3 regions of the Halobacillus salinarum genome follow, and region 2 is predicted to be linked to each of the others. Evidence: a T-box and tRNA genes for the amino acid it is inferred to sense, from the RefSeq annotation. Region 2 holds a T-box; the other regions hold tRNA genes.
What was found. The T-box of region 2 lies ahead of glyQ (glycine--tRNA ligase subunit alpha). A T-box ahead of a tRNA ligase gene usually reads a tRNA of that ligase, here a tRNA-Gly.
Positions count from the first base shown of each region.

Region 1: it has a tRNA-Gly gene. The T-box ahead of glyQ (glycine--tRNA ligase subunit alpha) is inferred to sense a tRNA for this amino acid. The anticodon was not compared.
Region 3: it has a tRNA-Gly gene. The T-box ahead of glyQ (glycine--tRNA ligase subunit alpha) is inferred to sense a tRNA for this amino acid. The anticodon was not compared.

Region 1 is NZ_CP095073.1:153,353-162,873, reverse strand. Features, by position in the region: gene MUN89_RS00880 (polysaccharide deacetylase family protein) at 1-261, opposite strand, end outside; gene MUN89_RS00875 (hypothetical protein) at 377-598, shown strand; rRNA gene MUN89_RS00870 (16S ribosomal RNA) at 1,170-2,735, shown strand; tRNA gene MUN89_RS00865 (tRNA-Ile) at 2,944-3,020, shown strand; tRNA gene MUN89_RS00860 (tRNA-Ala) at 3,029-3,104, shown strand; rRNA gene MUN89_RS00855 (23S ribosomal RNA) at 3,378-6,297, shown strand; rRNA gene rrf (5S ribosomal RNA) at 6,490-6,603, shown strand; tRNA gene MUN89_RS00845 (tRNA-Asn) at 6,638-6,712, shown strand; tRNA gene MUN89_RS00840 (tRNA-Thr) at 6,719-6,790, shown strand; tRNA gene MUN89_RS00835 (tRNA-Glu) at 6,811-6,885, shown strand; tRNA gene MUN89_RS00830 (tRNA-Val) at 6,919-6,994, shown strand; tRNA gene MUN89_RS00825 (tRNA-Thr) at 7,013-7,088, shown strand; tRNA gene MUN89_RS00820 (tRNA-Tyr) at 7,097-7,182, shown strand; tRNA gene MUN89_RS00815 (tRNA-Gln) at 7,270-7,344, shown strand; tRNA gene MUN89_RS00810 (tRNA-Lys) at 7,479-7,551, shown strand; tRNA gene MUN89_RS00805 (tRNA-Gly) at 7,609-7,683, shown strand; tRNA gene MUN89_RS00800 (tRNA-Ala) at 7,685-7,760, shown strand; partial or broken gene rocF (arginase) at 7,983-8,884, shown strand; gene MUN89_RS00790 (aspartyl-phosphate phosphatase Spo0E family protein) at 8,892-9,083, opposite strand; gene sigW (RNA polymerase sigma factor SigW) at 9,246-9,521, shown strand, end outside.
Region 2 is NZ_CP095073.1:2,113,993-2,123,513, reverse strand. Features, by position in the region: gene glyS (glycine--tRNA ligase subunit beta) at 1-1,317, opposite strand, end outside; gene glyQ (glycine--tRNA ligase subunit alpha) at 1,310-2,197, opposite strand; T-box leader at 2,252-2,428, opposite strand; gene recO (DNA repair protein RecO) at 2,479-3,222, opposite strand; gene MUN89_RS10805 (YqzL family protein) at 3,240-3,419, opposite strand; gene era (GTPase Era) at 3,486-4,391, opposite strand; gene MUN89_RS10795 (diacylglycerol kinase family protein) at 4,464-4,856, opposite strand; gene ybeY (rRNA maturation RNase YbeY) at 4,831-5,304, opposite strand; gene MUN89_RS10785 (HD family phosphohydrolase) at 5,301-7,424, opposite strand; gene MUN89_RS10780 (PhoH family protein) at 7,490-8,452, opposite strand; gene yqfD (sporulation protein YqfD) at 8,477-9,521, opposite strand, start outside.
Region 3 is NZ_CP095073.1:232,041-241,561, forward strand. Features, by position in the region: rRNA gene MUN89_RS01315 (23S ribosomal RNA) at 1-1,591, opposite strand, end outside; rRNA gene MUN89_RS01320 (16S ribosomal RNA) at 1,885-3,450, opposite strand; tRNA gene MUN89_RS01325 (tRNA-Ala) at 3,617-3,692, opposite strand; tRNA gene MUN89_RS01330 (tRNA-Pro) at 3,711-3,787, opposite strand; tRNA gene MUN89_RS01335 (tRNA-Arg) at 3,791-3,867, opposite strand; tRNA gene MUN89_RS01340 (tRNA-Leu) at 3,879-3,967, opposite strand; tRNA gene MUN89_RS01345 (tRNA-Gly) at 3,999-4,073, opposite strand; tRNA gene MUN89_RS01350 (tRNA-Leu) at 4,085-4,166, opposite strand; tRNA gene MUN89_RS01355 (tRNA-Lys) at 4,174-4,249, opposite strand; tRNA gene MUN89_RS01360 (tRNA-Thr) at 4,294-4,369, opposite strand; tRNA gene MUN89_RS01365 (tRNA-Val) at 4,387-4,462, opposite strand; rRNA gene rrf (5S ribosomal RNA) at 4,476-4,589, opposite strand; rRNA gene MUN89_RS01375 (23S ribosomal RNA) at 4,735-7,654, opposite strand; rRNA gene MUN89_RS01380 (16S ribosomal RNA) at 7,930-9,496, opposite strand.

The DNA.
Region 1 (9,521 bases), 2.0 Mb from region 2:
AGCATGCGCATTATAAGCGTCCAGTTTTTTTAAGATTTCATGAACTTTCTCGCTTCCCCAGCTGATGTTAAAAGTTAATGCCACATAAGGAGTTTCTGCGCTTCCTTGGCTGAGCGCTCGTGGTTCCCCTTTATTTGAAAACACGGGCAGCTGGCTCCATTGGCCGATCCATAATAAGAGGGCACAAAATAATGCTAATATCACTACAAGTCCATACCGCTTTATTTTATCCGCTTTCCAGGAATAAAATGTCACTCTCATGCATCTCCTTCCTCCATTATGTTTAATACATATGAGAAAAAGGACAACCTATGCTATAAAAATGCAAAAACGGGTAAAAATATAATGAGTTGTTTTTTCTAGGAGGGTCTATCGTATGTATGGATTAATGGTAAATGAGCAGGAAAGAAGAGAAATCGAATATTTACTGAAAAGAGAGATGGAAGAAATCACCTTTGATTTAGGCGATAAAAGAATAGATACGAACATTAAATGCGCTATGGAAGAAAGATACGAAGTGCTCTTTCAGATTTTCAGAAGATTCGCCACTAGAGAAGATTGTCTTCAGTATATGCCGAGGAAGAAAAAACATAATTAGTAAGGGACTTATCTATTAATAAGCGGAATGACTACAGGAATGATATCAAGAAGCTGGTCTCCAACGTGTAGAGAAATCTGTTGAATTTCTGTACACGTTTTTTTATGCACAGTTTTATTGACCGTCTATCTAATTTTGGAGGGAGTCGCTCACAGCCAGCTCCTGACTATTATCTTTTTCATTCATAGTTATTGAGGGACCATCTTAAACAAACCGGGTTTAGAAAAAAAGAAAAAAGTTCCTAAAAAATCATTGCAATCTGTTTTTAATCTATGCTATATTATTAATCGTTGTCGGGAAATGCTTTATAGAGAAGCGGCAGACAGAAATTAATAATCTCACAAAAAAGTGTTGACGAAATATCGCATCCATGATATATTAATTCTTGTCGCCAAAACGACATTGAATCATCTTTGATCTTTGAAAACTGAACGAACCAACCAGTACGTCAATTCATTCTTTCTATTATATAGAAGGAATTCAAACAAAGCACACACGATGTGCACACGAGCTTTAGGACCTTCAACGGTGTTGAAGGCAAGCGCTGTCAAAAGCGCACAGCTTTTCAATTTTTTTGGAGAGTTTGATCCTGGCTCAGGACGAACGCTGGCGGCGTGCCTAATACATGCAAGTCGAGCGCGGGAAGCGAGCGGATCCTCTTCGGAGGTGACGCTCGTGGAACGAGCGGCGGACGGGTGAGTAACACGTGGGCAACCTGCCTGTAAGACCGGAATAACCCCGGGAAACCGGGGCTAATGCCGGGTAACACCAACCTTCGCATGAAGGATGGTTAAAAGATGGCTTCTCGCTATCGCTTACAGATGGGCCCGCGGCGCATTAGCTAGTTGGTGAGGTAACGGCTCACCAAGGCGACGATGCGTAGCCGACCTGAGAGGGTGATCGGCCACACTGGGACTGAGACACGGCCCAGACTCCTACGGGAGGCAGCAGTAGGGAATCTTCCGCAATGGACGCAAGTCTGACGGAGCAACGCCGCGTGAACGATGAAGGTTTTCGGATCGTAAAGTTCTGTTGTTAGGGAAGAACAAGTACCGTGCGAATAGAACGGTACCTTGACGGTACCTAACGAGGAAGCCCCGGCTAACTACGTGCCAGCAGCCGCGGTAATACGTAGGGGGCAAGCGTTGTCCGGAATTATTGGGCGTAAAGGGCACGCAGGTGGTTTCTTAAGTCTGATGTGAAAGCCCACGGCTCAACCGTGGAGGGTCATTGGAAACTGGGGAACTTGAGGACAGAAGAGGAGAGTGGAATTCCACGTGTAGCGGTGAAATGCGTAGATATGTGGAGGAACACCAGTGGCGAAGGCGACTCTCTGGTCTGTCTCTGACGCTGAGGTGCGAAAGCGTGGGTAGCAAACAGGATTAGATACCCTGGTAGTCCACGCCGTAAACGATGAGTGCTAGGTGTTAGGGGGCTTCCACCCTTAGTGCTGAAGTTAACGCATTAAGCACTCCGCCTGGGGAGTACGGCCGCAAGGCTGAAACTCAAAGGAATTGACGGGGGCCCGCACAAGCGGTGGAGCATGTGGTTTAATTCGAAGCAACGCGAAGAACCTTACCAGGTCTTGACATCCTTGGCCCACCCTAGAGATAGGGTTTTCCCTTCGGGGACCAAGTGACAGGTGGTGCATGGTTGTCGTCAGCTCGTGTCGTGAGATGTTGGGTTAAGTCCCGCAACGAGCGCAACCCCTGACCTTAGTTGCCAGCATTCAGTTGGGCACTCTAAGGTGACTGCCGGTGACAAACCGGAGGAAGGCGGGGATGACGTCAAATCATCATGCCCCTTATGACCTGGGCTACACACGTGCTACAATGGATGGTACAAAGGGCAGCGAAGCCGCGAGGTGTAGCAAATCCCATAAAACCATTCTCAGTTCGGATTGCAGGCTGCAACTCGCCTGCATGAAGCCGGAATCGCTAGTAATCGCGGATCAGCATGCCGCGGTGAATACGTTCCCGGGCCTTGTACACACCGCCCGTCACACCACGAGAGTTGGCAACACCCGAAGTCGGTGAGGTAACCTTTTTGGAGCCAGCCGCCGAAGGTGGGGCCAATGATTGGGGTGAAGTCGTAACAAGGTAGCCGTATCGGAAGGTGCGGCTGGATCACCTCCTTTCTAAGGATACACGAAAGGCGGAAGCGACCGTTCAGACCCGATGAACGAAGCGAGCATACCGAAGAGGCTTTACAGCCTCGGAGTAGGATCGCTTCGGGCGTCAGGGTCTGGGAGCTGAAGCTGGATCGTAAGGAGGCGTACTCGGTTGGTTGTTCAGTTTTGAAAGATCAAAACTATGAAAATATAATTAACTTCCTAGTAATAGAATGGGCCTGTAGCTCAGTTGGTTAGAGCGCACGCCTGATAAGCGTGAGGTCGGTGGTTCAAGTCCACTCAGGCCCACCATTCTTACTGGGGCCTTAGCTCAGCTGGGAGAGCGCCTGCTTTGCACGCAGGAGGTCAGCGGTTCGATCCCGCTAGGCTCCACCAATTAAATCGCTTTAAATTAAAACACAAGTATACTGTTGTGTTTTAAAATCAACTCTAAATAAGAGTGTGAACCTTGAAAACTGGATAAGTGATTAAGAAAGTGTAGACGACCGGTTAGATTCACCGAGCCAAGTAAGCTCACGTAAAGACTGTGGTTTTTCAGTCTTGAAGGGAGATGGCTTAGGATCGAGAGAATCTGGGAGTCGAAACTAGACTTGATTGATGACAAGACATTCAACGAACATCGAAAGAAACAAACGTCTTTTCACAGATAGTTAAGTGAACAAGGGCGCACGGTGGATGCCTTGGCACTAGGAGCCGATGAAGGACGGGACTAACACCGATATGCTCCGGCAAGCCGTAAGTAGGCTGTGAACCGGAGATTTCCGAATGGGGGAACCCACTATTCGTAATGGAATAGTGTCCATGACTGAATCCATAGGTCATGGACGGCAGACCCGGGGAACTGAAACATCTCAGTACCTGGAGGAAGAGAAAGCAAATGCGATTTCCCGAGTAGCGGCGAGCGAAACGGAAACAGCCCAAACCAGAAAGCTTGCTTTCTGGGGTTGTAGGACACTCCTTTGGAGTTACCAAGAAGAAAGGTAGGCGAATCGATCTGGAACGATCAGCCAGAGCAGGTAACAGCCCTGTAGCCGAAACCTTTCTTCCTCCGGAGTGGATCCTGAGTACGGCGGAACACGAGAAATTCCGTCGGAATCCGGGAGGACCATCTCCCAAGGCTAAATACTCCCTAGTGACCGATAGCGAACCAGTACCGTGAGGGAAAGGTGAAAAGCACCCCGGAAGGGGAGTGAAAGAGATCCTGAAACCGTGTGCCTACAAGTAGTCGGAGCCCGTTAATGGGTGACGGCGTGCCTTTTGTAGAATGAACCGGCGAGTTACGACTGTATGCAAGGTTAAGCCGTGAGCGGCGGAGCCGCAGCGAAAGCGAGTCTGAACAGGGCGAGTGAGTATGCGGTCGTAGACCCGAAACCGTGTGATCTACCCATGTCCAGGGTGAAGGTCAGGTAACACTGACTGGAGGCCCGAACCCACGCAAGTTGAAAATTGCGGGGATGAGGTGTGGGTAGGGGTGAAATGCCAATCGAACACGGAGATAGCTGGTTCTCTCCGAAATAGCTTTAGGGCTAGCCTCAGAATAGAAAGTCTTGGAGGTAGAGCACTGATTGGACGAGGGGCCCCTATCGGGTTACCGAATTCAGTCAAACTCCGAATGCCAGCGACTTTGTTCTGGGAGTCAGACCGTGGGTGATAAGGTTCATGGTCGAGAGGGAAACAGCCCAGACCGCCAGCTAAGGTCCCTAAGTGTGTGTTAAGTGGAAAAGGATGTGGAGTTGCTTAGACAACCAGGATGTTGGCTTAGAAGCAGCCATCATTGAAAGAGTGCGTAATAGCTCACTGGTCGAGTGACTCTGCGCCGAAAATATACCGGGGCTAAACACACCACCGAAGCTGCGGATTGATCTTACGATCAGTGGTAGGAGAGCGTTCTAAGGGCGGTGAAGTCAGACCGTAAGGACTGGTGGAGCGCTTAGAAGTGAGAATGCCGGTATGAGTAGCGAAAAAAGAGTGAGAATCTCTTTCACCGAAAGCCTAAGGGTTCCTGAGGAAGGCTCGTCCTCTCAGGGTTAGTCGGGACCTAAGCCGAGGCCGACAGGCGTAGGCGATGGACAACAGGTGGATATTCCTGTACCACCTCCTTTCCGTTTGAACGACGGGGAGACGCAGGAGGATAGGGAGAGCGCGCCATTGGATGAGCGCGTCCAAGCAGCAAGACGGCCGGATAGGCAAATCCGTCCGGTGGGAACGTCAAGCTGTGATGGGGAGGGAACTAAAGTACCGAAGCTCCTGAGTTCACACTGCCAAGAAAATCCTCTAGTGAGGAAAGAGGTGCCCGTACCGCAAACCAACACAGGTAGGCGAGGAGAGGATCCTAAGGTGAGCGGGAGAACTCTCGTTAAGGAACTCGGCAAAATGACCCCGTAACTTCGGGAGAAGGGGTGCTCCTCTGCCGAGGAGCCGCAGTGAAAAGGCCCAAGCGACTGTTTACCAAAAACACAGGTCTCTGCGAAGCCGTAAGGCGAAGTATAGGGGCTGACACCTGCCCGGTGCTGGAAGGTTAAGGGGATGCGTTAGCTTTTGGCGAAGCGCTGAACCGAAGCCCCAGTAAACGGCGGCCGTAACTATAACGGTCCTAAGGTAGCGAAATTCCTTGTCGGGTAAGTTCCGACCCGCACGAAAGGTGCAACGACTTGGGCACTGTCTCAACGAGAGACCCGGTGAAATTATACTATGCGTGAAGATGCGCATTACCCGCGACAGGACGGAAAGACCCCGTGGAGCTTTACTGTAGCCTGATATTGAATGTTGGTACAGCTTGTACAGGATAGGTAGGAGCCAGAGAAGCCGGAGCGCCAGCTTCGGTGGAGGCGCTGGTGGGATACTACCCTGGCTGTACGGACATTCTAACCCAGGACCGTGATCCGGTCCGGAGACAGTGTCAGGTGGGCAGTTTGACTGGGGCGGTCGCCTCCTAAAAGGTAACGGAGGCGCCCAAAGGTTCCCTCAGAATGGTTGGAAATCATTCGCAGAGTGTAAAGGCACAAGGGAGCTTGACTGCGAGACCTACAAGTCGAGCAGGGACGAAAGTCGGGCTTAGTGATCCGGCGGTTCCGCATGGAAGGGCCGTCGCTCAACGGATAAAAGCTACCCCGGGGATAACAGGCTTATCTCCCCAAGAGTCCACATCGACGGGGAGGTTTGGCACCTCGATGTCGGCTCATCGCATCCTGGGGCTGTAGTCGGTCCCAAGGGTTGGGCTGTTCGCCCATTAAAGCGGTACGCGAGCTGGGTTCAGAACGTCGTGAGACAGTTCGGTCCCTATCCGTCGTGGGCGTTGGAAATCTGAAAGGAGCTGTCCTTAGTACGAGAGGACCGGGATGGACACACCGCTGGTGTACCAGTTGTTCCGCCAGGAGCATCGCTGGGTAGCTACGTGTGGACGGGATAAGTGCTGAAAGCATCTAAGCATGAAGCCCCCCTTGAGATGAGATTTCCCTTACCTCTAAGGTAATAAGATCCCTCAGAGACGATGAGGTAGATAGGTCCGAGGTGGACGCGTGGTGACACGTGCAGCTGACGGATACTAATCGATCGATGACTTATCTAAATTGAAAAGCGGAAGCGACTGTTCAGATCCGATTGGCTAAGCAAGCTCGCAGGAAGGCTGGGGTTTTTCAGCCTGGATGAGAGATCGCTTCGATCACGAGGATCTAGGAGCTGCAGCTAGACATACAACCATGACGTTCGTTTGAATGTGTACTTATCCAGTTTTGAGGGTTCACCTCAACAATCCAAATGATGTGGTAGTAACGGCGAAGAGGTCACACCTGTTCCCATGCCGAACACAGCAGTTAAGCTCTTCAGCGCCGATGGTAGTCGGGTCGATCCCCGTGAGAGTAGGACGCTGCCACGTCATCTATTGGATTTATTTCAAAACTAATTCTTATTCCACCGTAGCTCAGTGGTAGAGCAATCGGCTGTTAACCGATCGGTCGTAGGTTCGAATCCTACCGGTGGAGCCACCACTTGCTTCCATAGCTCAGTGGTAGAGCACTTCCATGGTAAGGAAGGGGTCGCCGGTTCAAATCCGGCTGGAAGCTCTCAGTAGTCATGATTAACTGGCCCGTTGGTCAAGTGGTTAAGACACCGCCCTTTCACGGCGGTAACACGGGTTCGAATCCCGTACGGGTCACCATTTTCTTATAGTTATCCAGCAGCATCACAATCCGGAGGATTAGCTCAGCTGGGAGAGCACTTGCCTTACAAGCAAGGGGTCGCAGGTTCGAGCCCTGCATCCTCCACCATTTCTGTTTTAATATCAAGCCGGCCTAGCTCAACTGGCAGAGCAACTGATTTGTAATCAGTAGGTTGGGGGTTCAAGTCCTCTGGCCGGCACCATTCAATATGGAGGGATAGCGAAGTTGGCCAAACGCGGCGGACTGTAAATCCGCTCCCATCGGGTTCGTAGGTTCGAGTCCTACTCCCTCCACCATTTTTATACTTAATTAAATAAAATTACCCAAGATTAGAAAAATCAGTATAAGATCCGTTTTATAGGTCATACTATACTTACAAATGTTGGGCCATAGCCAAGCGGTAAGGCAACGGTTTTTGGTACCGTCATGCGCTGGTTCGAATCCAGCTGGCCCAGCCATTTTTTCAGTTAGTTAACAAATAGTTCAAGATGATTGAATTTCGTGTGTACGTAAGCTTTTGAAAAATTGACGGCTTGCAGCACAAAGATTTGTGTTTATTCTGACTGATCGATGGGTACGTAATTTCTATTACGAGCCATTAGCTCAGTTGGTAGAGCATCTGACTTTTAATCAGAGGGTCGGAGGTTCGAATCCTCCATGGCTCATTTCCATTTCATGCGGATGTTGCAGATGCAAGATCCGTATTTTTATATGAGTTTGTTGCGGGAGTAGTTCAGTGGTAGAACATCACCTTGCCAAGGTGGGGGTCGCGGGTTCGAATCCCGTCTCCCGCTCCAAGGGGCCTTAGCTCAGCTGGGAGAGCGCCTGCTTTGCACGCAGGAGGTCAGCGGTTCGATCCCGCTAGGCTCCACCATACATAATTATTGAAAGCTGATATCCTTAGGATATCAGCTTTTTTATATGTTCCAGGAGAACTCTATCACAGCTTTTGGCGGTTCAAAGAGTATTCATGCACTTATTACAGACGGAACGCGGTAAAGATCGTATATATATGCATCTGATTGTCCAGTTGAGTCACCTGTATGAAAACGGATACAATATAATTGGCAATCTATAAAGGAGGAATTTCATTATGATGAATAAGAAACTTTCTGTGATCGGGGTACCTATGGATTTAGGGCAGCTGCGTCGAGGTGTAGACATGGGCCCAAGTGCGATCCGTTATGCAGGAATGCTTCAGCGGTTAGAACAACTGCGTTTCGATATAGAAGATTTGGGGATATAGATATTCCTCGACCTGAGCGAAATGATTCAGAGAAAATGGATAATTTAAGAAATTTAAATGAGGTGGCAGAAGGAAGTCACCGCCTTGCTGTAGAAGTGGATAAAGTGGTTGAAAATGGCAATTTCCCTTTAGTACTCGGTGGAGATCACAGCATTGCTATGGGGACTTTGGCTGGGATCGCAAAACACTACCAAAACCTGGGAGTCATTTGGTATGATGCCCATGGTGATTTAAACACTGGTGATAGTTCCCCGTCTGGCAACATTCACGGAATGCCTCTTGCTGTTAGCTTAGGGATTGGGCATGAAAAGCTTACTTCCATGCTGGGCTATCAGCCAAAGATCAAGCCGGAAAATGTGGTCATTATAGGGGCGCGGTCTTTGGATGAAGGAGAACGAGAACTTATTCGGGAAAAAGGAATAAAAGTATATACGATGCATGAAGTAGACCGAATGGGCATGACGAAGATAATGGAAGAAACAATTGAGTATTTGAAAGATCGGACAGATGGTGTACACTTAAGCTTAGACTTGGATGGTTTAGATCCTAATGAAGCCCCGGGAGTGGGGACGCCTGTAATGGGAGGATTAAGTTACAGAGAATCTCACCTGGCGATGGAGATGCTATACGAATCGGAAATGATTACCTCTGCTGAATTTGTGGAAGTCAATCCTATTCTAGATGAAAAAAATAAAACCGCCAGCGTAGCTGTCGGCTTGATGGGATCTCTGTTTGGCGAGAAACTAAAATAAAAAGAAATTAACAGTAGCTTGCCTCTTTCAAGGCAGGTTGCTGTTCTCTTTGTTTCAACTCCTCATATTCATTTAAAAGGTGATCAAGCCTTACGCTCATATATACAACTTCTTTAGAAGTTAACGAGTGTAACTTGGCTAGACGCTGCATTTCTAACCTACAAGCCTCTATTTCCTTTAACATGAGTTTATTCTTCATCCATCTGAGTCCTCCCATGCAGTATTTGCCAGTTAGCAACCTATAACCTAAAATTACTGTCTATAAACATATTTTTTTAAAAAAATATAATTATTTTTGAAACCCTGGGGTGCATCTATCCGTAAAGGATATTGACCGCAACTATAGCGGAGGTATAAGCAAATGGAATCCATGATCAAACAGAAAATTAGAGAGGTTAAAAAAGGCGACCAATCATCCTTTGAAGATGTTGTGTCTTTTTACCAGAATAAAGTTTTTCATATATGCTTTCGTATGATTGGCAACGCCTATGAAGCAGAAGATCTTGCACAAGAAGCCTTTATCCGTGCATATACCAACATCCATACGTTTGATGAAAAACGTAAATTCTCGACCTGGCTGTATCGTATAGCGACGAATTTAACGATCGACCGTATACGAAAGAAAAAACCGGACTAC
Region 2 (9,521 bases):
ATTTGCCTGCCTTGGCATGTAATGTTCATTAACCGCCGCAGCTACCGCTTCATCTTCCCCAAAAAGCCGGGCATACTTTTCACCCATAACTCCTTGGAGCTCGGAAAATTCATCTACCATATGGGTAACTAAGTCAAATTTACAAATTTCTGCTGCGCGTTTGGCCAATGTACCCGTGCTTTCATCCAGCTTGAGCGTGCTGCAAAGTTTTTCAGTTATGGCTACAATCCGATCTACTTTATCCCGTAGAGTACCTAACTCTTCTTGATAAACCATTCGGTTCAATTTTGCTAAATATTCATGGATGGAAGTTTTCTGATCCTCTTCAAAGAAAAATTGAGCATCAGACAGACGGGCTTTTAATACTTTTTCATTTCCTTTTGCAACGATGTCAATATGATCCTCATTCCCATTCCTAACCCCAGCAAAATGGGCAAGCAATTCACCTTGATGATTTCGAACTGGAAAATAACGCTGATGTTCTTTCATGGAAGTAATAAGAGCTTCTTCAGGTACTTCCAGAAAAGTTTCATTAAAGCTGCCGCTGAAAACCGTCGGATACTCTACTAAATGAGTAACTTCATTAAGCAGCTCTTCATCTAGGACAAGCTGCCAATGATTTTCTTTCTCGAGCTCGTGCAGCTGCCTTCTAATTTTTTCTTTTCGAGTCTCCACATTGACTAAAACGAATTGATCCTCTAGCGTCTCTTCATATCTTCCCGCTTCTTCCAGTCTTAATTCACTGCCGAGGAAACGATGTCCAAAGGTAACGCTGCTCGTGTGTACACCTTCGATTTCAAAAGGAATGATTTCTTTTCCAAACAAGGCAGTAATCCAGCGAATCGGGCGGGCATATTTAAGATCTGAAGTCCCCCAGCGCATGTTTTTCGGAAAAGTAAGACTTAAAAATACGTCCTTAAACTCACGAAATAGTTCACTCGTATTCGTTCCTTTAATAAATTTTGTCACATGGACGTAATCCGTTCCATTGATCTCCTTAAAATAAATATCATCGACCGTTTTTCCCTGTCCTTTTGAGAAACCTATTGCTGCTTTTGTCCACTCTCCTGCCTCGGTTAAGGCGATGTTTTTGGCCGGCCCCTTCGCTTCTTCCTCAATATCAGGCTGTTTTGATTCCACTTCTGTAATCTTCACAGCTAACCGGCGGGGAGTTGAAAACACAGCTACTGTTCCATAAGGAATCCGGTGATCCTTAAGCCAGCTTATAGTTTTTGAATGTAACTGGTGGAGGGCGTCATCCATAAACCTTGCCGGCATTTCCTCGAGCCCAAGTTCAAACAATACAGTATTACTCATGAAGACCATCCTCCTCATTCAGCATTGGGAAGCCTAAACGCTCACGTTCCTGTACATAGGCTTTAGCAATGGACCGAGCAAGCTTCCTCACCCTGCCGATGTATCCCGTTCTCTCCGTTACAGAGATGACTCCTTTGGCATCTAAAAGATTAAAAGTGTGGGAGCATTTAAGTACATAATCGTAAGCAGGAAAAACTAAGCCTTTTTCCATAATCCTTGCTGCCTCTTTTTCGTAAGTATTAAATAAAGTAAAAAGCATTTCTTCATCAGACTCTTCGAAGGTATAAGTGGAATGCTCCACTTCCGGCTGCATAAAAATATCACCGACAGTTACACCATTGGTCCATTCCAATTCGAATACATTTTCCTTATCCTGAATATAGGAGGCAAGTCTCTCCAGACCGTAGGTGATTTCAGCAGAAACCGGCCTTGCTTCTAAGCCTCCAATTTGCTGGAAATAAGTAAACTGGGTAATTTCCATGCCGTCAAGCCATACTTCCCATCCTAAGCCCGCAGCGCCTAAGGTAGGGTTCTCCCAGTTATCTTCAACGAAACGGATGTCATGCTTTAAGGGATCGATCCCGAGGGCTTCCAAGGATTGTAAATAAAGTTCCTGAATATTATCAGGAGAAGGCTTCATAATGACTTGAAATTGGTGATGCTGATACAACCGATTTGGATTTTGCCCGTAACGTCCGTCAGCCGGGCGGCGAGAAGGCTCTACATACGCCACGTTCCATGGCTCTGGCCCAAGACTGCGTAGAAGAGTCATAGGCGACATTGTGCCGGCCCCTTTTTCTACATCATACGCCTGCATGAGTAGACATCCCTCGTTGGACCAGTGTCTCTGCAAGGTTAAGATCATATTTTGAATATTCATGCCATTTCCTCCCTTTTCCATAAACAATAAAATCCCGTCCCTATGTCTCACTGACATAGGGACGGGATTTCCGCGGTTCCACCCTACTTGCTCTCTATCTTTAAGAGAGCCGCTTTGTATAACTTATGCTCCAGAACGCCTTCACTGCACCTTACCCGCCTGTCTTTCACCGTCACAGGCTCGCTGGTTATGGGGAGGTATTCAGCTACTACTTTCCTTCGTCGCAATGATAAATTTTAGTATAAAAAATAATACTTAAACTTTTTACGTTTGTCAATAAGCTACGCAAACAAATCAAGCTGGTTCAAAAATTTCTTTGATTTTAAGAGATAACCTCCGTATTGATCATAGTATTGATCAAGCAGCTGGCGCAAAAGTTTTTTATTTTCAGGTTTTATGGATATTTGACCGATCCTTTTAACATCCATATGTAACAAAAGACGAAAAAGTCTCGCTAGAGGATCACTCATATGGGAAGCTTCTGGATCTAAGTGCCGGCAGCTTGAACATAAATATCCCCCTTCTGATATAGAAAAGGAAAAGGGGGCACTGGTACTCCCACAATTCACGCATTGGTCCAGCTGAGGAGCAAATCCTGCTTTCTTATAAATTTTCAACTCGTAAATCATACTGATAATGGCAGGGTCTTTCCCCTCTGCTATCCAAATAAAGGATTGAAGGAGCTGTTCAAACAAAAAGGGATCGGGCTGTTTTTCATCAATGAGACGATCCGTCATTTCGGCTAAATAAGAAGCATAGGCTGCAAGAACGATATCTTCCCGTATAGACCTCAAGGACGTCATCATCTCCCCTTGACTCATGGATCCAAGCCCGCTGCCAAGTTGAATTAAATACATGCCGTGGATAAATGGCTGGGTTACAGCAGCCATGCGGCTTTTTGGTTTTTTAGCCCCTCGGGCCATTGCACCAATCTTTCCCTTTTCCCTGGTCATAAGAGTTACGATCTTATGGGTTTCTCCATAATCTCTCGTACGAAGGACAATCCCTTCTATTTTTTCCAACAACCTGTTCACCTGCTTTTTTAAATGTTAGGGTCGTCAGAAGTTTCGTTTTCAGCGAGGACATTTGGCTGACCATCAGCCTGTTGTTCTGATATCTCCAATTCTTTTATTAACAAATAGGTTTCTATGTTTCCTGTCTGCCGAAACACATTCCAAGGTAAATCGAGCACAAGAAACACCGCCTTTCCACTGTCAGTCATAAACATACGTTACATTATTAGAATGTTTCCCGAGGTGAAAATCATAAGGCTTAATTTTTTCCAGTGTTAATAATCCTCTTCACGATAGCCAAAATCACTGAGTTGAACTTGACGATTTCTCCAGTCTTTCTGTACTTTAACCCATAGCTCTAAATAAACGTTGCTGCCGAGAAGCGCCTCTATATCTTTCCTTGCTCGTTTTCCAATTTCCTTCAGCATACTTCCCTGCTTCCCGATAATAATCCCTTTTTGTGACTGACGTTCCACAATAATGGCTGCCTGAATTAAAACAGCATTAGAGTTTTCGCGTTGTTCAATATTTTCAATCACGACAGCAATGGAATGCGGGATTTCTTCGCGGGTCAAATGCAGGACTTTTTCCCGGATAAACTCACTGACAATAAATCGCTCCGGGTGGTCTGTCAATTGATCCTCAGGATAAAATTGCGGCCCTTCAGGCAGTAACCCCTTCAAAACCTCAAGAAGATGGCTGACATTGTTCCCTTCCAAAGCAGAAATAGGAACGACCTCTTCAAAACTCAGCTTCTCACGATATTGATCGATCAAAGGTAGCAGCTGGTCAGGGTGGACTCGATCTATTTTATTTAATACCAAAAACACGGGCTGAGATACTTTCTGCAAGCGGTCTAAAATAAATTGGTCGCCTCTGCCGTAACCCTCTTCGGCATTGACCATGAACATCACGGCGTCCACTTCATTAAGGCTGTTCTCAGCCACATGAACCATATAATCTCCAAGCTTATGCTTGGGCTTATGAATACCAGGAGTATCTATAAATATAATTTGTGCTTCTTTATCAGTAAATACGCCTTGAATTTTATTTCTTGTTGTCTGGGGCTTATCACTCATGATCGCAATTTTTTCGCCAATAACGCGGTTCATAAATGTTGATTTCCCGACATTCGGCCTTCCTACTATTGCGACAAAGCCCGACTTAAATATTTCTGTCATTGTTGTTCCTCCATTGTTCACTTAAATAATAAATGCAGCGTATTCTTATCTTACTACAAATACCATTCATTTTCACCAAGGCCAGCTGAAGGATATCATTTTAGGGAGAAAGATCAAGATAGCAATCAGGACTGCGAAAATCGATGCAACAAGCACAGCGCCAGCAGAGATATCTTTAATCATTCCTACAAGAGGATCTCTCTCTGGGCTTAAGTAATCCATTACTCTCTCTATACTCGAATTAATCATTTCAAGAGCCATAACTAAAGGAATGATCGTAAGAAGGACAGCCCATTCCAACCTGGTTACATCGAATAAGAACCCTGCTGCTACGACGCCAATCGCTGCTGCGACGTGAAAACGGAAATTCCTTTCTGTTTTATAAACTTCAACGATTCCCCTCCAGGCAAAAATAAACCCTATGAACTTTTTCTTCGGCTTAGGATCTTTTGAGTCCAAATTCATTGAGAATTTCCTCTTGTCTGCCAAACATTTTTTTCTCCTCATCGGCGTCCATATGGTCATACCCTAATAAATGTAAAAAACCGTGCAGTGAGAGAAAACCTAATTCTCGTTCAAGTGAATGCTTGTACTCTTCAGCCTGCTGCTTTGCTTTGTCTACAGAAATTACGATATCCCCGAGCATCAACGGAAGTTCATCTTCAACAATTTCCATCTCTCCTTCCCCCTGCTCCTGCATAGCAAAAGAAATAACATCTGTCGGCTGGTTTTTTCCGCGGTATTCCTTATTAAGCTCCTGAATTTTTGTATCATCGACAAAACTGATGGATACTTCTGAATCGTCAGGGATATTCTCTTTTTCCCCTGCAAATTGAATAATTCGGTTAATCAAATCCTCGAAAGCCTCATCGATCGACTCTGTTTCATCCTGAAAATCGATTTGAATCATTATTTTGCCTCCTTTACCAACCTATCTGTATTTGGATATTGAATTCTTGAATGAAAGATCCCTTGCAGCGTTTCACAAATTGAATTTTCGATAATTTTTAGTTCTTTAAACGTTAACCGGCAGTTATCAAATTGTTCATCCAGCAGCCTGTTTTCAATGATCGAATGAACAATCGAACGAATCTTTTCTTCAGTCGGATGGTTCAGAGAGCGGACAGCAGCTTCCACTGAATCACAAATGCTTACAATTGCAGCTTCTTTCGATTGCGGCTTCGGACCTGGATAACGGAAATCCTCTTCAGATACTTCTTTCCCCTTTTCCTTCGCCTTATGATAAAAATACTTGAGCAGCGTTGTGCCGTGATGCTCTCTAGCCACGGCAACAATTTCTTTAGGAAGTCCTTCTTTCTCCAGCAGTCTCGCACCATCATATGGGTGATTGATAATGATTTCAGCGCTCTGCTCCGGCTCCAGGAAGTCATGAGGGTTTTTCATTCCCATCTGGTTTTCGATAAAGTAATGAGGGTGCTCCGTCTTTCCTAAGTCGTGATAATAAGCAGCTACCCTTGCTAACAAACCATTTGCTCCTACGGCTTCGCAGGCAGATTCACTCAAATTTGCGACCATGACACTGTGATGATAAGTTCCCGGCGTTTCTATAAGAATTTTTCTTAACAAAGGATGGTTCGGGTTGGAAAGAACGAGCAATTTACTATCTGACAAAATACCAAATCCCGCTTCAATAAAAGGGAGCAGCCCAATCGTCAACACAGCAGCCAGATAAGCTGCAATCACCCCATAGCCGCTGTAAAGAACCACATCCAGCCAGGCATATTTTTCAAAGGAAATGAATATAAAGAAAACAACGGATAATATATTGACAACCGCCACTCCTGTACTTGATTTAACTATGGACAGCCGGTCTTTTGTATTGACGAGAAAGTAGGCACCCGCAAGCTGGGACAGCGCTATGTAAATGCCAGCGTTTGCATTTAACATGCCCGCAGTTTCACCGTTAAATAATAGACAAGCCATAAGAGTATACACGATTGACAGGACAAGAGCTATTCGTTCGTTACACAAAAGCTTTAGAAGCATCGTGCCCGTCGCTGCTGGCAGTGCATAATAAATGGGCTGATTGATCGTGGTGTACAGGCTGACAATTTTCATGATTGCGGCCATGAAAATGGAAATGAGCAGGATTACGGCCAAATGCCGTACATGTAACTGTTCTTTTGAAATGAGCCGCAGACATTCGTAAAAAATAATCGCTCCAAGCAATAATGAGAAAACACCTAACCCCAGCAATGGGAGCCCATTTCTCTGTTGATCCAGCAAGCCTGTGAGCTGGAGTTCTTCATACACATCGTTTGTAATTGTAGCCCCTTCGGTTACGAGAACTTCTCCAGCTCTGATAATTACGGGTTCGACTTGAGAAGCCGCTTTTTTTCTGGCTTCATTTGTTTTCTGAGGATCGAACAAGGCATTTTCAACTAAAGCAAAATTTCCTAAATCTGAAACCGATTGTTTCATAGCATTCGGGAGTTGGGAATATTGAACTTTCAACTGAAGATTGTCTTCAGCATGTGTCAGGTCGGTCGACTTTATTCCTTCGTCAAAGGAAGACTGGAGAGAAGAAATAAGGAGATCTTCAGCAGCAGCTAAATCCTGCTTATTTGCTTCAAGGAAAGGCTGGAATACACCGAGGGGAAGGTCTTCGATGATATCATCTGACAGTAGATTACGCAGTTTAACAGAAATTTCTTCATTAGACAGCTGGGGCGAACCTGAGTCCCGGACCTCCCTTACTGCATCAAATATTTCCTCTATTTTCCCTAACCTTTCCTCTGAGATGGATGTAGACACTGTATACCTTTCTTCTACTGCCTGTGTTGCCTTTCTGATTTCCAGTTCCGTTTTCCGTTTATTTTCCACAGTGATTGGCGATCGTATGGTTTCTCCAGCTGTACTGAACTTGTCTAAATGATAAGTCTTTGTATAAACGTTGGAAATGGATAAAGCAAAAAAGAACACAGCAAAAAGCAAAGAAGGTATTCCAACTTTTAACCAAATACTATAGCGGAGAACATAGCCTTTTAACCGTTTCTTAATTTGATTATCCATAGCGCCCTCCCGGTGCCAAATAATTCCATGCCTTAATATGAAAGAAGACCCAAATCTGTTGGGCCTTATGACTGCTTTTCTTCATACGCGTTAATAATCCGCTGCACAAGCGGGTGACGGACTACATCTGTCTGATCAAGATGAATAAAAGCGGATCCCTTTACATGACTGAGACGTTCTGCAGCCACTTTTAATCCGGAGGTCACTCCTCTAGGCAAGTCTACCTGCGTGATATCCCCTGTAATAATCATCTTTGAACCAAATCCCAAACGCGTAAGAAACATCTTCATTTGTTCTGGTGTCGTGTTTTGTGCCTCATCAAGAATAGCAAAGGCATCATCCAGTGTACGCCCTCGCATATACGCAAGCGGGGCAATTTCTATCGTACCTCTGTCAATGAGTCTTGCAGTGTGTTCAGCACCGAAGACATCGTGCAGTGAATCATAAAGAGGTCGTAAATACGGATCCACCTTTTCCTTTAAATCGCCGGGCAGAAATCCGAGACTTTCTCCAGCTTCCACCGCAGGGCGTGTAAGTATAATCCGTTTTACTTCTCCTTTCTTCAGGGCGTTGACAGCCATGATAACGGCTAGATATGTCTTTCCTGTCCCGGCTGGACCGATACCAAACACAAGGTCGTGCTTTTTAATCGCATTTACGTAATTTCTTTGACCAAGCGTTTTGACACGTATGGACTTCCCTTTTGTGTTCCGGGTAATTTCATCCTCAAAAAGAGCTTCAAATTGATTAATTTTACCTTTTTTTGCTAGGTCCACAGCATAAACAATATCTCTTTCTGTAATTGTTAGTCCTTTGCGGATAATGGCAAGAACGGCGAGCAAAATGTCTTCTGTCAGTTGAACGTGCTCTGCTTGTCCGGAAACACTCACTCGTTCTCCCCGGGAAATAATTGAGACTTTTAGCTGTTCTTCGATTTGTTTTAAATTTCTATCCTCAGTGCCAAATAGTGCTAAAGCTTCTGAGGTGTTATCCAATTGGATATCAATCGTTTTTAAGTCTTCCTGCATACTCCATCTCCTTGGGTTACGTTCTTAATAATTACGTGTGGCAGCAATATTCTCATATACTTTAAATAATAGGATTAATTTTACTTTACCATTCTCCTCACTCTCGTGCAAAACTTTTTCTTCAATGATTTTTGAGTCTTTTGGAAGCTGCTGAAACAGGCTTTGCTTTGCTGTTTCAGTTCCTCTTGAAACCGCTTCTTTATTGGAATAAGAATTCGCCTGATCTTCCGAATGATAGTAATAAGTAGTGCTTAAGTGAACAGGCAGCTTCCATTTTAAAACGGACCAATCTGAGACGTAATTCTCAGCTCTCTTTTGTTGATCTTGTTTATGCCACCATCCCCAGATGGGAATGGATATTTTTCCAAATTGAAGTTGATACTCTTTTTCAGCGTCTCCATTCGTCAGTTTCAGCTGCTGCTTGACTGGAACAGAAAGGCTTGCTTTATACCAGGTTTCAGCAATGACTTCTCCTTCAGCCCGGACTACAGCGTTATTGTCTTTCCCCTCTACCAACTTGCCTGAAGCCAGCCTTTGTCCCTTTTTTACAACATCATAAACAGATACAAGCGGCCGCCCTTTTTTTATAAATGTTTTAATTACCATTCCTTTTTTTACAGCTATGAGATCAGCAGGATGGGTATTCACATTTTTGTCCTGCCTTGTTTTTTCAACTCCATAAAGGTGATAGCTTGTCCCTTGCTTTTTGACACCAATCCATAAAAGATCAGGGACATCGTCGAGCAGTTTTCGTTGAATCTCGTTTGGGTCATCCATTCCGATCGTCAACTTTCCCGGGGCGACTCCATAGCTTTTCAACTGCTTTTCCACACTTGCTCTGAGCTCAGGGTTCAATCCTTCTACATGAATCGACCATAACGTGTTGGCTAGAAGAAAAACAAGAAGGACACCCAAGATAAAAGCAGCTGCAAGGGAGGTTCTTTTTAGCATGTGCTGAAAAAGAAATGGAATTCCTTTACGACTCACTACTTTAAATTTACATTGATAATTTTTCCGTAATTTCCTGCATGTGCTCCAATCTTTTAAACGGATTGTCATTTGAATGACT
Region 3 (9,521 bases), 1.9 Mb from region 2:
GTACTTTAGTTCCCTCCCCATCACAGCTTGACGTTCCCACCGGACGGATTTGCCTATCCGGCCGTCTTGCTGCTTGGACGCGCTCATCCAATGGCGCGCTCTCCCTATCCTCCTGCGTCTCCCCGTCGTTCAAACGGAAAGGAGGTGGTACAGGAATATCCACCTGTTGTCCATCGCCTACGCCTGTCGGCCTCGGCTTAGGTCCCGACTAACCCTGAGAGGACGAGCCTTCCTCAGGAACCCTTAGGCTTTCGGTGAAAGAGATTCTCACTCTTTTTTCGCTACTCATACCGGCATTCTCACTTCTAAGCGCTCCACCAGTCCTTACGGTCTGACTTCACCGCCCTTAGAACGCTCTCCTACCACTGATCGTAAGATCAATCCGCAGCTTCGGTGGTGTGTTTAGCCCCGGTATATTTTCGGCGCAGAGTCACTCGACCAGTGAGCTATTACGCACTCTTTCAATGATGGCTGCTTCTAAGCCAACATCCTGGTTGTCTAAGCAACTCCACATCCTTTTCCACTTAACACACACTTAGGGACCTTAGCTGGCGGTCTGGGCTGTTTCCCTCTCGACCATGAACCTTATCACCCACGGTCTGACTCCCAGAACAAAGTCGCTGGCATTCGGAGTTTGACTGAATTCGGTAACCCGATAGGGGCCCCTCGTCCAATCAGTGCTCTACCTCCAAGACTTTCTATTCTGAGGCTAGCCCTAAAGCTATTTCGGAGAGAACCAGCTATCTCCGTGTTCGATTGGCATTTCACCCCTACCCACACCTCATCCCCGCAATTTTCAACTTGCGTGGGTTCGGGCCTCCAGTCAGTGTTACCTGACCTTCACCCTGGACATGGGTAGATCACACGGTTTCGGGTCTACGACCGCATACTCACTCGCCCTGTTCAGACTCGCTTTCGCTGCGGCTCCGCCGCTCACGGCTTAACCTTGCATACAGTCGTAACTCGCCGGTTCATTCTACAAAAGGCACGCCGTCACCCATTAACGGGCTCCGACTACTTGTAGGCACACGGTTTCAGGATCTCTTTCACTCCCCTTCCGGGGTGCTTTTCACCTTTCCCTCACGGTACTGGTTCGCTATCGGTCACTAGGGAGTATTTAGCCTTGGGAGATGGTCCTCCCGGATTCCGACGGAATTTCTCGTGTTCCGCCGTACTCAGGATCCACTCCGGAGGAAGAAAGGTTTCGGCTACAGGGCTGTTACCTGCTCTGGCTGATCGTTCCAGATCGATTCGCCTACCTTTCTTCTTGGTAACTCCAAAGGAGTGTCCTACAACCCCAGAAAGCAAGCTTTCTGGTTTGGGCTGTTTCCGTTTCGCTCGCCGCTACTCGGGAAATCGCATTTGCTTTCTCTTCCTCCAGGTACTGAGATGTTTCAGTTCCCCGGGTCTGCCGTCCATGACCTATGGATTCAGTCATGGACACTATTCCATTACGAATAGTGGGTTCCCCCATTCGGAAATCTCCGGTTCACAGCCTACTTACGGCTTGCCGGAGCATATCGGTGTTAGTCCCGTCCTTCATCGGCTCCTAGTGCCAAGGCATCCACCGTGCGCCCTTGTTCACTTAACTATCTGTGAAAAGACGTTTGTTTCTTTCGATGTTCGTTGAATGTCTTGTCATCACTAGCTCCATCACTTGATGAAACTATTGATTTCTTATCCAGTTTTCAAGGTTCACGTAAGAAAGATCACTTGATCTTTCAAAACTGAACAACCAACCGAGTACGCCTCCTTACGATCCAGCTTCAGCTCCCAGACCCTGGCGCCCGAAGCGATCCTACTCCGAGGCTGTAAAGCCTCTTCGGTATGCTCGCTTCGTTCGTCGGGTCTGAACGGTCGCTTCCGCCTTTCGTGTATCCTTAGAAAGGAGGTGATCCAGCCGCACCTTCCGATACGGCTACCTTGTTACGACTTCACCCCAATCATTGGCCCCACCTTCGGCGGCTGGCTCCAAAAAGGTTACCTCACCGACTTCGGGTGTTGCCAACTCTCGTGGTGTGACGGGCGGTGTGTACAAGGCCCGGGAACGTATTCACCGCGGCATGCTGATCCGCGATTACTAGCGATTCCGGCTTCATGCAGGCGAGTTGCAGCCTGCAATCCGAACTGAGAATGGTTTTATGGGATTTGCTACACCTCGCGGCTTCGCTGCCCTTTGTACCATCCATTGTAGCACGTGTGTAGCCCAGGTCATAAGGGGCATGATGATTTGACGTCATCCCCGCCTTCCTCCGGTTTGTCACCGGCAGTCACCTTAGAGTGCCCAACTGAATGCTGGCAACTAAGGTCAGGGGTTGCGCTCGTTGCGGGACTTAACCCAACATCTCACGACACGAGCTGACGACAACCATGCACCACCTGTCACTTGGTCCCCGAAGGGAAAACCCTATCTCTAGGGTGGGCCAAGGATGTCAAGACCTGGTAAGGTTCTTCGCGTTGCTTCGAATTAAACCACATGCTCCACCGCTTGTGCGGGCCCCCGTCAATTCCTTTGAGTTTCAGCCTTGCGGCCGTACTCCCCAGGCGGAGTGCTTAATGCGTTAACTTCAGCACTAAGGGGTGGAAGCCCCCTAACACCTAGCACTCATCGTTTACGGCGTGGACTACCAGGGTATCTAATCCTGTTTGCTACCCACGCTTTCGCACCTCAGCGTCAGAGACAGACCAGAGAGTCGCCTTCGCCACTGGTGTTCCTCCACATATCTACGCATTTCACCGCTACACGTGGAATTCCACTCTCCTCTTCTGTCCTCAAGTTCCCCAGTTTCCAATGACCCTCCACGGTTGAGCCGTGGGCTTTCACATCAGACTTAAGAAACCACCTGCGTGCCCTTTACGCCCAATAATTCCGGACAACGCTTGCCCCCTACGTATTACCGCGGCTGCTGGCACGTAGTTAGCCGGGGCTTCCTCGTTAGGTACCGTCAAGGTACCGCTCTATTCGCACGGTACTTGTTCTTCCCTAACAACAGAACTTTACGATCCGAAAACCTTCATCGTTCACGCGGCGTTGCTCCGTCAGACTTGCGTCCATTGCGGAAGATTCCCTACTGCTGCCTCCCGTAGGAGTCTGGGCCGTGTCTCAGTCCCAGTGTGGCCGATCACCCTCTCAGGTCGGCTACGCATCGTCGCCTTGGTGAGCCGTTACCTCACCAACTAGCTAATGCGCCGCGGGCCCATCTGTAAGCGATAGCGAGAAGCCATCTTTTAACCATCCTTCATGCGAAGGTTGGTGTTACCCGGCATTAGCCCCGGTTTCCCGGGTTATTCCGGTCTTACAGGCAGGTTGCCCACGTGTTACTCACCCGTCCGCCGCTCGTTCCACGAGCGTCACCTCCGAAGAGGATCCGCTCGCTTCCCGCGCTCGACTTGCATGTATTAGGCACGCCGCCAGCGTTCGTCCTGAGCCAGGATCAAACTCTCCAAAAAAATTGAAAAGCTGTGCGCTTTTGACAGCGCTTGCCTTCAACACCGTTGAAGGTCCTAAAGCTCGTGTGCACATCGTGTGTGCTTTGTTTGAATTCCTTCTATATGATAGAAAGAATGAATTGACGTACTGGTTGGTTCGTTCAGTTTTCAAAGATCAAATTAATCATGGTGGAGCCTAGCGGGATCGAACCGCTGACCTCCTGCGTGCAAAGCAGGCGCTCTCCCAGCTGAGCTAAGGCCCCAATAAATATAAAGTAAAATGGTCGGGAAGACAGGATTCGAACCTGCGACCCCTTGGTCCCAAACCAAGTGCTCTACCAAGCTGAGCTACTTCCCGTAATGGCGCGCCCGAGAGGAGTCGAACCCCTAACCTTCTGATCCGTAGTCAGACGCTCTATCCAATTGAGCTACGGGCGCAAAAAACTATATGGTGCCGAGGGCCGGACTCGAACCGGCACGGTGGAAACCCACCGCAGGATTTTAAGTCCTGTGCGTCTGCCAATTCCGCCACCCCGGCACGGCAAATAAGGTTCTCACTGATTGATCTATGGAGCGGAAGACGGGATTCGAACCCGCGACCCCCACCTTGGCAAGGTGGTGTTCTACCACTGAACTACTTCCGCATAAGTATAAGTGCGGGTGGAGGGACTTGAACCCCCACGCCGTGAAGCACTAGATCCTAAATCTAGCGTGTCTGCCAATTCCACCACACCCGCAAGTAACTGGTGAGCCATGGAGGATTCGAACCTCCGACCCTCTGATTAAAAGTCAGATGCTCTACCAACTGAGCTAATGGCTCAAAAAATATGTTTCACTCACAAAAAACGAATTCACTCAATAAGATGGTGCCGGCCAGAGGACTTGAACCCCCAACCTACTGATTACAAATCAGTTGCTCTGCCAGTTGAGCTAGGCCGGCTGGTTATTGAATGAAAATGGTGGAGGATGCAGGGCTCGAACCTGCGACCCCTTGCTTGTAAGGCAAGTGCTCTCCCAGCTGAGCTAATCCTCCGGATTATGTAAAGGTTTGGCAGCGTCCTACTCTCACGGGGATCGACCCGACTACCATCGGCGCTGAAGAGCTTAACTGCTGTGTTCGGCATGGGAACAGGTGTGACCTCTTCGCCGTTACTACCAAACCTTTATTTTTAAGGACAAGATATATTATATGACCCCGTTGAATAAATTTCAAGGGTTTTTTTAATAAATCTTCAAAACTGGATAAGTGCACATTCAAACGAACTCGAAACATCATAGTTGTATGTCTAGCTTCCGCTTTTCAATTTAGATAAGTCATCGATCGATTAGTATCCGTCAGCTGCACGTGTCACCACGCGTCCACCTCGGACCTATCTACCTCATCGTCTCTGAGGGATCTTATTACCTTAGAGGTAAGGGAAATCTCATCTCAAGGGGGCTTCATGCTTAGATGCTTTCAGCACTTATCCCGTCCACACGTAGCTACCCAGCGATGCTCCTGGCGGAACAACTGGTACACCAGCGGTGTGTCCATCCCGGTCCTCTCGTACTAAGGACAGCTCCTTTCAGATTTCCAACGCCCACGACGGATAGGGACCGAACTGTCTCACGACGTTCTGAACCCAGCTCGCGTACCGCTTTAATGGGCGAACAGCCCAACCCTTGGGACCGACTACAGCCCCAGGATGCGATGAGCCGACATCGAGGTGCCAAACCTCCCCGTCGATGTGGACTCTTGGGGGAGATAAGCCTGTTATCCCCGGGGTAGCTTTTATCCGTTGAGCGACGGCCCTTCCATGCGGAACCGCCGGATCACTAAGCCCGACTTTCGTCCCTGCTCGACTTGTAGGTCTCGCAGTCAAGCTCCCTTGTGCCTTTACACTCTGCGAATGATTTCCAACCATTCTGAGGGAACCTTTGGGCGCCTCCGTTACCTTTTAGGAGGCGACCGCCCCAGTCAAACTGCCCACCTGACACTGTCTCCGGACCGGATCACGGTCCTGGGTTAGAATGTCCGTACAGCCAGGGTAGTATCCCACCAGCGCCTCCACCGAAGCTGGCGCTCCGGCTTCTCTGGCTCCTACCTATCCTGTACAAGCTGTACCAACATTCAATATCAGGCTACAGTAAAGCTCCACGGGGTCTTTCCGTCCTGTCGCGGGTAATGCGCATCTTCACGCATAGTATAATTTCACCGGGTCTCTCGTTGAGACAGTGCCCAAGTCGTTGCACCTTTCGTGCGGGTCGGAACTTACCCGACAAGGAATTTCGCTACCTTAGGACCGTTATAGTTACGGCCGCCGTTTACTGGGGCTTCGGTTCAGCGCTTCGCCAAAAGCTAACGCATCCCCTTAACCTTCCAGCACCGGGCAGGTGTCAGCCCCTATACTTCGCCTTACGGCTTCGCAGAGACCTGTGTTTTTGGTAAACAGTCGCTTGGGCCTTTTCACTGCGGCTCCTCGGCAGAGGAGCACCCCTTCTCCCGAAGTTACGGGGTCATTTTGCCGAGTTCCTTAACGAGAGTTCTCCCGCTCACCTTAGGATCCTCTCCTCGCCTACCTGTGTTGGTTTGCGGTACGGGCACCTCTTTCCTCACTAGAGGATTTTCTTGGCAGTGTGAACTCAGGAGCTTCGGTACTTTAGTTCCCTCCCCATCACAGCTTGACGTTCCCACCGGACGGATTTGCCTATCCGGCCGTCTTGCTGCTTGGACGCGCTCATCCAATGGCGCGCTCTCCCTATCCTCCTGCGTCTCCCCGTCGTTCAAACGGAAAGGAGGTGGTACAGGAATATCCACCTGTTGTCCATCGCCTACGCCTGTCGGCCTCGGCTTAGGTCCCGACTAACCCTGAGAGGACGAGCCTTCCTCAGGAACCCTTAGGCTTTCGGTGAAAGAGATTCTCACTCTTTTTTCGCTACTCATACCGGCATTCTCACTTCTAAGCGCTCCACCAGTCCTTACGGTCTGACTTCACCGCCCTTAGAACGCTCTCCTACCACTGATCGTAAGATCAATCCGCAGCTTCGGTGGTGTGTTTAGCCCCGGTATATTTTCGGCGCAGAGTCACTCGACCAGTGAGCTATTACGCACTCTTTCAATGATGGCTGCTTCTAAGCCAACATCCTGGTTGTCTAAGCAACTCCACATCCTTTTCCACTTAACACACACTTAGGGACCTTAGCTGGCGGTCTGGGCTGTTTCCCTCTCGACCATGAACCTTATCACCCACGGTCTGACTCCCAGAACAAAGTCGCTGGCATTCGGAGTTTGACTGAATTCGGTAACCCGATAGGGGCCCCTCGTCCAATCAGTGCTCTACCTCCAAGACTTTCTATTCTGAGGCTAGCCCTAAAGCTATTTCGGAGAGAACCAGCTATCTCCGTGTTCGATTGGCATTTCACCCCTACCCACACCTCATCCCCGCAATTTTCAACTTGCGTGGGTTCGGGCCTCCAGTCAGTGTTACCTGACCTTCACCCTGGACATGGGTAGATCACACGGTTTCGGGTCTACGACCGCATACTCACTCGCCCTGTTCAGACTCGCTTTCGCTGCGGCTCCGCCGCTCACGGCTTAACCTTGCATACAGTCGTAACTCGCCGGTTCATTCTACAAAAGGCACGCCGTCACCCATTAACGGGCTCCGACTACTTGTAGGCACACGGTTTCAGGATCTCTTTCACTCCCCTTCCGGGGTGCTTTTCACCTTTCCCTCACGGTACTGGTTCGCTATCGGTCACTAGGGAGTATTTAGCCTTGGGAGATGGTCCTCCCGGATTCCGACGGAATTTCTCGTGTTCCGCCGTACTCAGGATCCACTCCGGAGGAAGAAAGGTTTCGGCTACAGGGCTGTTACCTGCTCTGGCTGATCGTTCCAGATCGATTCGCCTACCTTTCTTCTTGGTAACTCCAAAGGAGTGTCCTACAACCCCAGAAAGCAAGCTTTCTGGTTTGGGCTGTTTCCGTTTCGCTCGCCGCTACTCGGGAAATCGCATTTGCTTTCTCTTCCTCCAGGTACTGAGATGTTTCAGTTCCCCGGGTCTGCCGTCCATGACCTATGGATTCAGTCATGGACACTATTCCATTACGAATAGTGGGTTCCCCCATTCGGAAATCTCCGGTTCACAGCCTACTTACGGCTTGCCGGAGCATATCGGTGTTAGTCCCGTCCTTCATCGGCTCCTAGTGCCAAGGCATCCACCGTGCGCCCTTGTTCACTTAACTATCTGTGAAAAGACGTTTGTTTCTTTCGATGTTCGTTGAATGTCTTGTCATCAATCAAGTCTAGTTTCGACTCCCAGATTCTCTCGATTCTAAGCCATCTCCCTTCAAGACTGAAAAACCACAGTCTTTACGTGAGCTTACTTAGCTCGGTGAATCTAAGCGGTCGTCTACACTTTCTTAATCACTTATCCAGTTTTCAAGGTTCACGTAAGAAAGATCACTTGATCTTTCAAAACTGAACAACCAACCGAGTACGTTCCATATATATTCCTTAGAAAGGAGGTGATCCAGCCGCACCTTCCGATACGGCTACCTTGTTACGACTTCACCCCAATCATTGGCCCCACCTTCGGCGGCTGGCTCCAAAAAGGTTACCTCACCGACTTCGGGTGTTGCCAACTCTCGTGGTGTGACGGGCGGTGTGTACAAGGCCCGGGAACGTATTCACCGCGGCATGCTGATCCGCGATTACTAGCGATTCCGGCTTCATGCAGGCGAGTTGCAGCCTGCAATCCGAACTGAGAATGGTTTTATGGGATTTGCTACACCTCGCGGCTTCGCTGCCCTTTGTACCATCCATTGTAGCACGTGTGTAGCCCAGGTCATAAGGGGCATGATGATTTGACGTCATCCCCGCCTTCCTCCGGTTTGTCACCGGCAGTCACCTTAGAGTGCCCAACTGAATGCTGGCAACTAAGGTCAGGGGTTGCGCTCGTTGCGGGACTTAACCCAACATCTCACGACACGAGCTGACGACAACCATGCACCACCTGTCACTTGGTCCCCGAAGGGAAAACCCTATCTCTAGGGTGGGCCAAGGATGTCAAGACCTGGTAAGGTTCTTCGCGTTGCTTCGAATTAAACCACATGCTCCACCGCTTGTGCGGGCCCCCGTCAATTCCTTTGAGTTTCAGCCTTGCGGCCGTACTCCCCAGGCGGAGTGCTTAATGCGTTAACTTCAGCACTAAGGGGTGGAAGCCCCCTAACACCTAGCACTCATCGTTTACGGCGTGGACTACCAGGGTATCTAATCCTGTTTGCTACCCACGCTTTCGCACCTCAGCGTCAGAGACAGACCAGAGAGTCGCCTTCGCCACTGGTGTTCCTCCACATATCTACGCATTTCACCGCTACACGTGGAATTCCACTCTCCTCTTCTGTCCTCAAGTTCCCCAGTTTCCAATGACCCTCCACGGTTGAGCCGTGGGCTTTCACATCAGACTTAAGAAACCACCTGCGTGCCCTTTACGCCCAATAATTCCGGACAACGCTTGCCCCCTACGTATTACCGCGGCTGCTGGCACGTAGTTAGCCGGGGCTTCCTCGTTAGGTACCGTCAAGGTACCGCTCTATTCGCACGGTACTTGTTCTTCCCTAACAACAGAACTTTACGATCCGAAAACCTTCATCGTTCACGCGGCGTTGCTCCGTCAGACTTGCGTCCATTGCGGAAGATTCCCTACTGCTGCCTCCCGTAGGAGTCTGGGCCGTGTCTCAGTCCCAGTGTGGCCGATCACCCTCTCAGGTCGGCTACGCATCGTCGCCTTGGTGAGCCGTTACCTCACCAACTAGCTAATGCGCCGCGGGCCCATCTGTAAGCGATAGCGAGAAGCCATCTTTTAACCATCCTTCATGCGAAGGTTGGTGTTACCCGGCATTAGCCCCGGTTTCCCGGGGTTATTCCGGTCTTACAGGCAGGTTGCCCACGTGTTACTCACCCGTCCGCCGCTCGTTCCACGAGCGTCACCTCCGAAGAGGATCCGCTCGCTTCCCGCGCTCGACTTGCATGTATTAGGCACGCCGCCAGCGTTCGTCCTGAGCCAGGATCAAACTCTCCAAAAAATTTGAAAAGCTGTGCGCTTTTGAC